2 regions of the Alteromonas sp. DYW1 genome follow, and region 2 is predicted to be linked to the other one. Evidence: predicted binding sites of a transcription regulator. Region 2 holds the regulator's gene; the other holds the start of a gene.

Region 1 (6,435 bases), 510 kb from region 2:
GATGGCAAACTATCCAGAGGAAGAAGGGATTATTATGCTGAATGTGCGTATCGCTACGCCGCCACCTAATAATCTAAGCTTACCTGCGGGTAAAATGAGCTCATTCATTTGGAGTTTGAAGCCAGGTGATAAAGTCACTATTTCTGGTCCATTTGGTGAGTTTTTTGCGAAAGAAACTGACGCGGAGATGGTCTTTGTTGGCGGCGGTGCGGGTATGGCGCCGATGCGCTCACATATTTTTGATCAACTGCGCCGTTTGAAATCAAAACGTAAGATTTCTTTCTGGTATGGTGCACGTTCACTGCGCGAAATGTTCTACGTTGAAGATTTCGATATGTTGCAAGATGAGAATGACAACTTTAACTGGTATGTTGCCTTGTCTGATCCTCAGCCAGAGGACAACTGGGAAGGGTATACCGGGTTTATTCACCAAGTCTTGCTTGAGAACTACCTGAAAGACCACCCTGCGCCAGAAGATTGCGAGTTCTATATGTGTGGACCACCTATGATGAACGCAGCTGTGATCAACATGCTCAAGGATCTGGGCGTTGAAGATGAAAATATCATGTTGGATGACTTTGGTGGCTAAACTGCCGTCAAATGCAAATGATTAAAGGGGGCGATATCGCCCTCTTTTTTTAGGATTCTTATGAAATTATTCCACGCAATTCTGCTTGTTTTTTTACTGGTCTTGCTTTCTGCTTGTGCACCTCCGACCGAGCAAGAAATCCACTTACAAGGCCAGACAATGGGAACTACATACAATGTAAAATTCCCACCGCCTGACAACCTCGATGCTGAAGCATTACAAGTAGAAATCGATGAGCTATTGATTGACGTGAATAAGTTAATGTCGACTTATGATCCCAATTCAGAGTTGTCGCGCTTCAATCAGCACGCGAGTGATCAGCCCTTTTCTATTTCACCACAGACTCAATTAGTTATCGCTGAAGCGTTGCGGTTAGGCGAGCTTACTCAGGGTGCGTTAGATGTAACGATTGGACCGGTTGTCAACTTATGGGGGTTTGGCCCACAGATGCGACCAGAACAGGTGCCTTCGGTTGATGCTATTGAGCGCGCGCGAGAAAGAACGGGTTTAGATAAATTGCTATTAACAGCCGATGCGGTCATTAAGTATCACCCAGAACTCTATGTTGATTTGAGTACGATTGCGAAGGGGTACGGTGTTGATGCGGTTGCTGAGCTACTACACGGCAAAGGAATAAATAGTTATTTAGTCGAAATTGGTGGTGAAATGCGTGTCGCAGGTCGCAAAATTAACGGTCAAGCATGGCGCATTGCAATAGAGAAACCGGTGAGTCAGCAACGCGCATTACAAAAAGTGATAGCGATCGGTGATAATGGTATTGCGACATCGGGTGATTATCGTAATTACTACGAGCAGGATGGGGTGCGTTATTCCCATTTGATTGATCCGACCACGGGCTACCCAATCCAGCATAATTTAGTTTCGGTTACCGTCGTCCATCCTTCTGCTATGACCGCCGATGGTTTAGCGACTGCACTTGCAGTGATGGGTGCTGAACAGGCCAAGGCAATGGCTGAGCTGAATGACTGGGCGGTGATCTTAATCACCAAAGAACAAGATGAATTTATTGAATGGACATCAAGTGGATTTGATCAGCGTGTAACTGTGGTCAATCCAAACCAGTAATTACAGAGTATTTAAATATTATGAGCACGTTTATCCTTGCATTTTTCTTTTTTCTTGCGATGGTCGCCGCTATGGCGATTGGTTATATGGTGCAACGCAAAACCATATCTGGAAGCTGCGGAGGCCTAGGCGCTTTGGGTGTTGATAAAGCCTGTGATTGTCCTGAACCCTGCGATCGTAAAAAAGCGCGGATGGAAAAGGAAGCGGCTCGGCAGAAGAAATTGGCCGAGTGGGAAAAGAACAAAATCTTGTAGCTTTCAGGTTGCCTGGCGTTTAGTGAGACGCAGCGTTTAGCACTGTTCTTATGACATGAGTCTTCATTGGTATATAAGTCAGTGGATAGCGGTTATCTTCAGGAGGGTTATCTTTTCGTATAATGATACTTGCTTGGATGAGCATTACACCTGTATTAGGTTTCTTTATAATTTAGTTTTTCAATTTCGACTTGAGCCCATACGGATATCAGCCATCGGTAAATAACGTAGAAAGCAGCATACACTGCGTTGTTGGTTTTATGCCTGAATACTTTGCAATTTAGCCATAATAAATGCATGATACTGGTTATTTATACAGGTTGGTGGGTACATGCGAAAAATCATTCATGTCGATATGGATTGTTTTTATGCCGCCGTTGAGATGCGTGATAACCCAGCCTTAACGCATATTCCAATCGCTATCGGCGGAAGTTCAGACCGACGTGGCGTTATTAGTACCTGTAACTACCCAGCGCGCCAATACGGCGTGCGCTCAGCAATGCCAACGGCCCATGCCATGCGGTTATGCCCTGACTTAACATTGATCAAGGGGCGCATGGACGTTTATGTCAGCGTGTCTAAGCAAATCCGCGAAATCTTTTTACAATATACCGACACAATTGAACCACTAAGTTTGGATGAGGCTTATCTAGATGTGAGTGACTGCCAACTATTCAACGGCAGTGCCACGTTAATTGCAGAAGATATTCGCCGACGCATTCAGCACGAAATTGGCCTAACTGCCTCTGCCGGTGTCGCACCGCTTAAATTTGTCGCCAAGATTGCCAGTGATGAGAATAAACCGAATGGCTTGTGTGTGGTAACACCCGATGAATTGGATGAGTTCGTCCGCCAATTGCCGCTGCGCAAAATCCCCGGAGTGGGCAAAGTCACCATCGAGAAATTGCATCGGCTAGGCTTATACACGTGTGAAGACGTGCGCAAATATCCGCTCGATCGGCTAGTAAAGCAATTTGGCAAGTTTGGACCGGTATTATGGAAGCGTAGCCATGCTATCGATGAGCGAGACCTTACTGTTGAGCGGCAGCGCAAATCAGTTGGAGTTGAGCGAACATTACCCGCAGATATAGCCTCGTTAGAAGAATGCCAAGAAGTGAGTCAGCGGTTGTATGAAAGCTTGCTTAAGCGTTTATCTCAGGGTAGTGCAACTAAAATCGCTTCACAGGGCGTCAAACTCAAGTTTGCCGACTTTCAGCAAACCACGGTCGAGCACCGTATGACCCTATTACAAGCCGACTACTTTGACGTGCTTTTGCGAGAAGCATTCAGTCGAGCGCAGGGGCGTGGCATACGCTTGGTGGGCTTACACGTTGGCTTGCCAACAAATCATTCCATGCGCCAAATGGATTTACCACTGGAACAGCTTGAGTTTGCAGCCGAACCACAGGCACAATACCGAATCCGTTAACTTGATTTGAGAATTCGTATGCCTGCACCGCACGTTATCGCAGTAGAAACCTTCGAACACCATGGAACCGTTGCAGAATTTGATGCCCTCGTGGTGCTATCAGATACCTTATCAGCAATAACCGACCAAGCAATCGTAGCAGCCTTGGTTGCTCATCAAGCAGTCGATGGGCGGGTGGGAAAGGAGTTGGTTGTTGTTCCCTGTGCAGATGCGCCGGAGCAACGCCTGATCCATATCCCAACCGGAGAATTAAAGCATTATTACGACGACGTACGTCGAATCTTCGATGCCGCACGTAAAGCTGCCGATACCTTACTTGCAGTGGGAGCCCAAAAGCCATTATTGATGGTTAATTTAGAACAAAGCGACCGTAAGTTTAGCAAGGCTAGAGAGGCTGCCTACTTAGGTCTCTGTCAAGGTTTATGGCAGCCCTTAGAAGCGCGCGAGGCGAATTTAGAAAGCGAGCTCGAACCGATCTCTGCGATTGGTATCGTGGGGACAGATACCGAGCAAGCAGACCAGTTGTATGCGCTAGAAGTGGGCAAACGTTTAGCCCGTGACCTCTGTGGAACTGAGCCTGAGCGTATGGCTCCGCCCGCATTTGCGGACTATTGTGTGGAAGCATTTAAAGGCACAGCAGTAAAGGTCGAGGTCATTGCTGATGATGTTCAGTTACGCACAGAATACCCATTACTGCATGCGGTTGCGCGGGCCTCGGTGCAAGTAGAGCGTCATCAACCGCGGGTTGTTCGTCTCACTTACGACGGAGCTGGATTAACGCAAAAAAGTCTGTTTCTAGCGGGTAAAGGAATTACTTTTGATACTGGCGGTGCCGACCTTAAAGTCGGCGGGCATATGGCCGGTATGAGCAGAGACAAAGGCGGTGCAGCCTCTGTGGCGGGTTTTATGCGCACTTTAGCGGAGATTCAACCGGCTCATCTGAAAGTAGTCGCAGAGCTCGGGGTGGTTCGCAATAGTATTGGGGATGACGCATTTGTGCCCGATGAAATTATTTCTGGACACGCAGGTGTGCGCGTCCGCGTTGGCAATACGGATGCAGAAGGACGAATGGTACTGGCCGATGTGTTATCCCATCTCCGCGAATTGGCATTAGCGGAGCCCCAGCAAACTCAACCGGAATTATTCTCCGTAGCCACCTTGACAGGCCACGCAGCCATCGCGCTAGGCCCTTACACGGGGTATGTACAAAACGGCTGCGCCGAAGCACGTCAAGTGGCCAAACATATTGTTGCGCATGGTGAAATCTGGGGTGATTGTGGTGAGATTTCGCGCAGTCGCCGTGAAGACTATGCGTTTATTGCTCCGCGTAGCAAAGCTGATGATGTGTTGTCATCGAATAATGCCCCATCAGTTTCTACCATGCGAGGGCATCAATTCCCAATGGCGTTTTTGGCCATTGCCTCAGGGCTAGTTCAGCATGATGTGGAAAATGATGAGCCATTGGCCTATACCCATGTGGATATTGCCGGTAGTGGCGTTGAGAACAGTGACTGGCAGCACGGTAAACCTACCGCGGCTGCACTTACGGCACTAGTCGCAGCGTATGCCATGCAGGGTAAGGGGAAGTAGATTGCCTGCGCAAGTTTGGTTACTGGCTTGTATTCAAGCCTTAGCTATGAGTGCTGGTGCTACTGTTGTGCTGGTAGGCGGTATCGTTGGATCCCGCCTGGCGCCTAGTGAGGCGCTGGCAACCTTGCCTGTTGCGCTCATGATAGTGGGTACTGCGTGCGGTGTGCTGCCGGTGACCCGCGCTATGCATCGGTGGGGCCGGCGTTTGGTATTTATCTGTGCTGCATTGGTAGCAGCATTAGCTGCGACTGTCGCGATGTGGGCAACCTTACAGCAAAGTTTCAACGGATTCCTGTTTAGTACCTTTGCCCTTGGCCTGTGTGTCGCTGCTTTTCAGCAAACGCGCTTTGCCGCAATAGAATCTGTGCCTAGTGAGTTGGCCGCAAAAGCCACTTCGACTGTGTTACTGGGTGGGTTAGTCGCGGCGGTCGTTGGGCCAGAACTAGCAACAGTAGGCGAGCCGTTGTTTGCGCAACCGTTTGCCGGAAGTTTTTTGTTGGTCGCTAGTGTAATGGTTATATGTGCACTGCTTTTTACTCGACTGTCACGCACGCCATCGTTGCGAAGCAATACCTCGAGTATCGTTGTTCCTAAGCGGCAATTGTTTGGTCAGCCAAAATTTATCATCGCGGTTGCAACATCGGTTACTGGATTTGCTTTGATGAGCTTTATTATGACGGCTACTCCCGTCCATATGCATGTAGTCGAGACCTACAGCCTTGAACAGACCAAGTGGGTGATCCAATCGCATATTTTAGCAATGTATCTTCCTTCCTTTATCAGTGCGTGGTTGGTCGTGCGTCTCGGCCTCAAAGGCGTGATCGCAACAGGGATTGTTATTTATCTAATTACAATACTTGTCGGTTATATTGGGGGACACTTTGTGCAATATTGGTTAGCGCTGGTATTATTGGGCTTAGGCTGGAACTTATTATTTCTGGCCGGTACTTTATTGTTAGCCAGCAGTCACTCCAATGAACAACGTTTTACTGCACAAGGGGCCCATGACTTTGCTGTGTTTGCTGGCCAAGCGTTAGCAGCGCTTAGTGCCGGTGCTTTGCTTGCCATTTTCAATTGGCAAGGCTTAATGCAAATTAGCCTAATAATTATTGTCGGGTATTTGTTACTACTCACCTGGCAGTATCGACGAACAAAGGAGCAACCGAGTGTCGCTTAAACCGGGGCGTTATCGACATTATAAAGGCAATGATTATCAGGTTATTGATATCGCCACGCATTCCGAAGACGGCTCACAACTCGTGGTCTATCGACCATTGTATGGTGAAGGTAAACTTTGGGTACGCCCGCTTACTATGTTTCAAGAAACTGTCGACGTGAATGGCGAGTCGGTCCCGCGATTTCGTTTTATCAGTGCAGAATGAAAAAGCGAGGCACTCAGGCCTCGCTGACTTGACGGCAGACTTATCGTCTTAGAAGCGGAAATTGATACCCGCTTTATAAATACGACCTAGCGTGTCGTAGTTACT
Region 2 (6,435 bases):
CAATGCCGCAGACATTGCAAAGACGATTGTCAAAGCTACCGGGCTGAACAACTTACCTTCCAACCCCGTCAAAGTTAACAACGGCGAGAAAACAATCAATACAATTAGTGTGCCGGCAATGACAGGTGCAGCTACGGCGCTAGTGGCGCGATAAATAACATGAAGTCGTGGCAGTTGCGGTTGCGACGCTAGCTTAGTGACTATATTTTCAACAATAACGACTGCGGCATCAACTAGCATGCCAATGGCTATAACAATGCCTCCCAGGCTCATCAAGTTGGCGGTTAAGCCACTCCACTTCATCAAAATAAAAGTCAGTAAAACCGCCACAGGGATCACACATGCAACAACAAACGAAGCGCCTAATCGGCCTAGGAATAACGCGAGCAATAACACAACGATAACAACCGCTTGACCTAACGCACTAGTAATCGTTGATACAGCGGTATCGATCAAGTTCTTGCGATTGTAAAACACATTGACCGATGTCCCTGGAGGAAGGCCTGCTTCAATATCACTGAGTTTGGCTAAGACCCCTTCAACTACCTCTGCTGTATTACTGTTTTTTAGCGCGACGACTAACCCTTGAGTTGCTTCAACTCCATTGCGAGTAACTCCTCCGTAGCGAGTTAATGTACCAAACGAGAGCTCGCCAAGTTGAACAAGCCGAATGGGATTTCCATTATCGAATGCCACCACCATCTCGCCAATTTCCTCAAGGGTGGTAACTCTCCCCTGCGTTCGCACAATCAGCGAATCAACGCCAACGTCAATGCGACCTACGCTGCCGTTTAGGTTTTGTCGATTAATACCGGCTTCAATATCCTCAAGCGTGATCCCAAGAATTCCCATTGCATAAATATCAGGAGAAAACTGAATAGTGCGCGTAAAGCCACCGAGCACATTGACATCTGCTACGCCAGGAACAGTGCGAAGCGCAGGTCTGATTTGCCAGTCGATGATATGTTTACGCTCTGTCAGTGATAACGTCGGATTCTCGACTGTGAACATAAACATCTCACTCAGTGGCGTACTCATTGGAGCTACGCCACCCGTAGCAATCTCAGGTAGGGTTGGCCAGAGCGTATTTAAGCGTTCCGCAACTTGTTGCCGCGCCCAATAGATATCGGTCCCCTGCTCAAAGTCGAGGGTAATGGAAGCAATCGCATATTTAGTGGTAGAACGCAGGATGGTCTGTTGCGGGATCCCTAGCAGTTCAGTTTCTATCGGTTGAGTGATCTGTGCTTCAATCTCTTCAGCTGTCATACCACTGGCTTGGATAATCACATTTACTTGGGTGGGTGAAATATCAGGGAAAGCATCAATGGGTAAGCTTAACCACGTGTAGATACCACTAACGACTGCAGTAATGAAAACAGCGATTACTACTAAGCGTTGGGTCAACGAAAATTGAATGAGCTTAGCTAACACGCTATTCCTCCCCTAAACCCAGCAGTACTCCTTGCAGCGCACTTACCGAAGTACTCAGTACATCAGCCCCGCGCAACACTGCTACTGGCGCAATAAGAACTTTATCTTGTGCCGTCGCACCGACTATTTCTACAGGCACCAGAAGCACAGCATTGCTGATTAATTTTGCTACCGTCGTTCGCCCCTCAAACTGGAACACACTGGCAGCCGGAACCGCATAAGTCGGCTTATTGATGACTGGGTGTAGGACTTTACCTGCGCCCGATTTCAAATCACAGGTTTCAGCCACCGGCTGAGTCCAGAGTGATACAGATAATCCAGATACAGTAACTCTCCAACTGTCTACGGGGAATCTGCATGACTCATGCTGCAGCGCGACAATATCTTGCGCGATATGCAGTGAAAGCTGTGTGTTAATGCGCAGCGTACTGTGCGGGATTACTTGCCCTAGGTCGGCTTCGTCATTATCTAACAACTCAGTGTGGCGGAAAATCCCGGCAAGCGGACTTAGCAAATATGCTTCATCTGGCTTATCTGTGAATTCGAGCAATTCGGCAAAGTGTTTGAGATGACCCAAGAGTAGGTCCTGTTCGAAATAGTAAGCCATAATGCTTTGCCAACGCTCTTGGCTAATAGCCTGTTGGGCAACCAAAGCTTGATTAGTTTCATAGCGCTGCTTAGCTTGGGCTACAATGACTTGTTGGCTGGCCAAACGCTCCTTGAAGTGATGGATTTCACTCCCCACCAATTTCGCAACCACTTGACCTTGCTGCACTGTTTGCCCATCACCAACCAAGTACAAACGTTGTTGCGGATTAATCGGCGCGCGCAACACAAAACTGTCGGTTGGTCTAGCCTTAACAATTCCCCAAACGGGCTTTGCAAGATAGGTGGGGGACTCACTAACCGGCGAGAATTGCAACTCGAAGCTTCCCAGCTCAGCTAATTCCACCCGCGTTTCAGCAACCAGAGTTGCGCTATGCAGCAATAATGCGATTAAACATAAACGGATCATAATGCAACTCCATAGATTTGATTTAATTTGGCTTGCAACTGACTGCGAGTGAGTACCAACTTCTCGCGCTCATATACAAAGTCCATTTGCTTCAACCTCTCATTCAACCACGCGGTATACTCAAGCTCGCTTTGTTGTTTCAATTGCTGGAGATGAGCCGACAATTGCTGACCGATGTTCGCTATCTCAGTTTGAATGGCTAGTTGTTGACGCAAGGACGCTAACTCTGCTTGCGCATTCTGTGCTTGCTGGTGCAAATCCAGTCTGCGTGTAATCCATTCCTGCTTAAGGGTTTGCTGCATTATTTGCCACTCTGTCGTAGTTTGAATGTTGGTATTCCCAGCGACAGTGAGGGGAATACCAACTGAGATCCCTAACTGGTTTTCACGTAACCCAGCTGTATTGATTTGCTTGAGTAAGAAACCCAACCGCCACGTATGCGCGGAGGATTGGGTAAGCTCTGTGGCCTTGCGACCAAGCTCATAACGCAGGGTAGCAAGCGCTAAACTTGGATGGACTTCAATATTTTCAAGCGGGGGTAGATCTTCGATGTACGTTTGAGGAAGCTGTGAAGTGCCAAACGATTCATGATAACGAGCTAACACCCGCTGTAAATCATGCTCGGCAGCGATTAGGCTTTGCTCTAGCTGCAATTGTTGTTGCTGCCATTGCAGGTACACAAAACTCGAAATTTCCCTGCTGTCATGGCGTTGCTTGAGTTGATCGCCATACTCTCGAATCCAGGCCAGTTTGTCTCGTTGGTGAGCAAGCTCATGCTCAGCTAACACTCGCTCCCATACGATCTGGCGCACAATACCTGCGTAGAACAGATCTTGCTGTCTGGATATCGCCCGATTGATCTGCGCCGAAACGTCACTGAACTCATCTTGCAATCTTACCGTCGTTAAGGAGTTTAATTCCATGTTTAACGCGACTTCTAGCTCATCCGTTCCTAACGCAGTGTCTGATTGCAAAGCGGTAATATCAAGCATTAAGGGACTCGCGAGCCAACGTCGAACATCTTCAGCATATTGGCGTTGCATAACAATAGGATCTGCCGTCGCATTGAGACGGTCTTCTGCACTCTTTTGCAATTGTTGCAATGTCAATGTGTCGTCTGCCCAACTTGCTGCGCAAAACAAGGCCAGAATAAATAGGGAACGACTAACAAAACCACTTTGACAGCGTTGTAAGAATAAAGACTTGGTCATCACACACATTCTTCTCTTTAGGAATGCCCTCATAGTGCAATCAAATGCCAGCATAAGCCATTGGACAAATGTCTCATGCCATTATATGTGACTGTTTTATATGGATTTTTATTTCTTGCTCGGTATGCGGAGAGCTTCTAGTGACATGCGGTACAGGGCTTCTGTCGATAACGATTGAGCGATTGGTTGGGATAACGTGTCAGTGATTATTTTAAAAAGAGTGCAACCACACCATAATAAACACTATTAATAGGGAGAAGCAGTGAGAGATAAAAAAACAATAAAGCCATGCTACAGGTGCGGCATATAAATAATAGTATGAGCGATAGTGCCTTATGCATCTAACGCTCGTTAACTATCTATTTATCGGCAAATTACATCCAATCAGTATTCCGGATGACCCCTACTGCAATTCCCTCAATTGAGAACGGCTGTGATGCTAGATCAACTTTTATCGGTTTGAATTCGTCGTTTTCGGCGTGCAATAAAACCTCTCGCCCGCGCTTCTCCAAACGCTTCACTGTTACATCTTCGTCAACGCGCGCGACGACAACTTGACCGTTGTGAACATCTGTTGTGCGATGCACGGCAAGCAAATCGCCGTCCAAGATCCCGATGTCCTTCATACTCATACCGTTAACACGCAGTAAAAAGTCAGCTTGTGGGTGAAATAAAGCGGGATCTACTTTGTAATGAGATTCCACATGTTCCTGCGCCAAAATAGGCTCACCTGCCGCTACACGACCAATTAAGGGCAATCCCAACTCCTCTTCAAAGCTGTCGTCTAATGGAATATTGAGCTTTATACCGCGTGATGTACCCGGCAGGATTTCGATCACGCCTTTACGTGCCAATGCTTTGAGATGCTCTTCGGCTGCATTAGCCGACTTAAACCCTAACTCGCGGGCAATTTCAGCACGCGTGGGCGGCATGCCCGTATCTGCCATTGTGGATTTTATAAGGGTGAGGACTTCTTCTTGTCGTTGAGTTAGTGGACGCATAAACAGCCTGTTTTTCTATACAGTTAACTGTGAGTATATACAGTTAAACAGAGTATACAAGCAGTTTAAAACAATTTGGACGGGCACTCCGCCCGTCCAGATAGGAGCAAATCAACTAGAACGGTAAAAAATTATAGGTATATTCGATTTCCGTCGTTGTCACATCTTGCGCTCCAAAACTGATTAAGCGTATGCGTGCAATTAGACGCTGAATAAGATCGTCTGAGGCCAAATCTGTACCCACCAGTTCGACACTAGAAAGCACCCCAGAGGGCTGAATGGTTAAACGGATTGTAAGCTTACCCTGTAGTTCCGGCTCAGACCGTAACGCGCGACGATACAGGGAATAGAGTCCACCATCATTCTGCGCGAGGGTGCGGCGAATTGATTCAACGCTGCGATCACCTTTAACTTCCGGCGCTTTATTAATTTGTTGTTTTGCTAACGCTGCCGATCCTTCGGTAGGCGCATCAAACTCGGTGGTCTTACGTTCTGCTAAAGTGCCCCGAGCACCCGCGGTCTTGGATAGATTCGCGGTATTTAAGTTACCGCTATCCGTTGCCAATGATTGACCAATCAATTTACGGCTGGTATCTGCTTGTGCACCGGCTCCCTCAGTCAATTCTGAATCAGCCATATTCTGCAAACTCAATGACTCGCGCAAACTTGCCAAGTCATCGGTAAAATTCATCACACCGGCTTTTGCGGCGGTTTCTTTGGCCACTTGCAGTTTCTCTTCTTGGGAAGGCTCAACTACAACCGGTTTAGCTGCAACGGCCTCTTCTATCGGCTCTGGTGGTGGAATTTCTTCCGGTTCAGGAATGTCCTCCTCCGGTTGCTCAATAACTGTTTCCGGCGCAATCGGTTCAGGCTCAGGTAACTCAATCGGTGCTGGTGGCTCAGCCACAATCAACTTGGCGAGTTGCGGTGGAAGTTTGGCTTTCTCTTCGCGGCTTTGTTCCGGTAACTGGGTAAGTCCAATCGCCACAGCGAATATCAACGTCAGCCCAACCACACCGGCAACAATGCGCAGAAAACGACGGTTTTCTTGTTCACCACTAGACCATGGTAAGGTAGAGAAATAATACGGAGAGACTGCGATCATGGCGCAGCCTCTACTGATGCTGTCGCGTCACCTTCAACATATTCTACGGCTAATGAAATGTCGTTATAGCCTGCTTGCGCGCAGGTCTGCATGATTTTCTTCAGCACACGATACTCAACTGCTTCATCCCCCATTATAGTGAGCGCATAACGGGGAGTTTCAGCTGTTGTCTGTGAGCTGTTGCTATGCTGCCGCAAGCGCTTACGTAAGGCCAATTCGTCGCTGAGAGGTTCGAGGATATCTGTGGAGCTATTCGCCACCTGCTCTAAGGTCATTAAAAGAATGCCATCTAACATGAGACGTTGCTGACTGATGGTGAGCAGTAATTGTTCTTCCGCTGCATTATCTGCCGTTGATTTAGGCAACGTCAGAGAACGATCATTTTGCAATACTTGTACATCTGAGGCGTTGAGCATCAGAAAAAACACCAAGATAGTAAAAATGTCCATCAGTGATACTAAGCTGAGCTTACCTTGTGCAGAGAGTCGCTTGTGGTGGCGCGCCATACGTTTGGCTCTAACCGATTGTTTCATGGCACCTCCGCCGATGAGGAGCGCTGCGGTGCATCCGCAAAAGAGACATTCGGGAACAACTCGGCTGGCACCACCGAAGCAGCAACAACATCTGGGTAGGAGCGTACGGTATCAATTAAGCTGACAATGGTCTGATAAG

What was found. The regulator LexA, encoded in region 2, represses DNA repair genes until DNA is damaged. The targets are predictions, from matches to a motif close to TACTGTATNNNNATACAGTA.
Region 1: the regulator LexA is predicted to act here: its motif matches at 2,231-2,250, upstream of dinB (DNA polymerase IV).

The regions. Positions count from the first base shown of each region.
Region 1 is NZ_CM186038.1:609,359-615,793, forward strand. It holds gene nqrF (NADH:ubiquinone reductase (Na(+)-transporting) subunit F) at 1-589, shown strand, start outside; gene AC121Z_RS02750 (FAD:protein FMN transferase) at 650-1,675, shown strand; gene nqrM ((Na+)-NQR maturation NqrM) at 1,696-1,929, shown strand; gene dinB (DNA polymerase IV) at 2,261-3,358, shown strand; gene AC121Z_RS02765 (M17 family metallopeptidase) at 3,377-4,948, shown strand; gene AC121Z_RS02770 (MFS transporter) at 4,950-6,125, shown strand; gene AC121Z_RS02775 (DUF1653 domain-containing protein) at 6,115-6,330, shown strand; gene AC121Z_RS02780 (TonB-dependent receptor plug domain-containing protein) at 6,379-6,435, opposite strand, start outside.
Region 2 is NZ_CM186038.1:100,997-107,431, reverse strand. It holds gene AC121Z_RS00460 (efflux RND transporter permease subunit) at 1-1,431, opposite strand, end outside; gene AC121Z_RS00455 (hypothetical protein) at 1,433-2,446, opposite strand; gene AC121Z_RS00450 (hypothetical protein) at 2,443-3,657, opposite strand; gene lexA (transcriptional repressor LexA) at 4,032-4,658, opposite strand; gene AC121Z_RS00440 (AgmX/PglI C-terminal domain-containing protein) at 4,774-5,763, opposite strand; gene AC121Z_RS00435 (ExbD/TolR family protein) at 5,760-6,296, opposite strand; gene AC121Z_RS00430 (biopolymer transporter ExbD) at 6,293-6,435, opposite strand, start outside.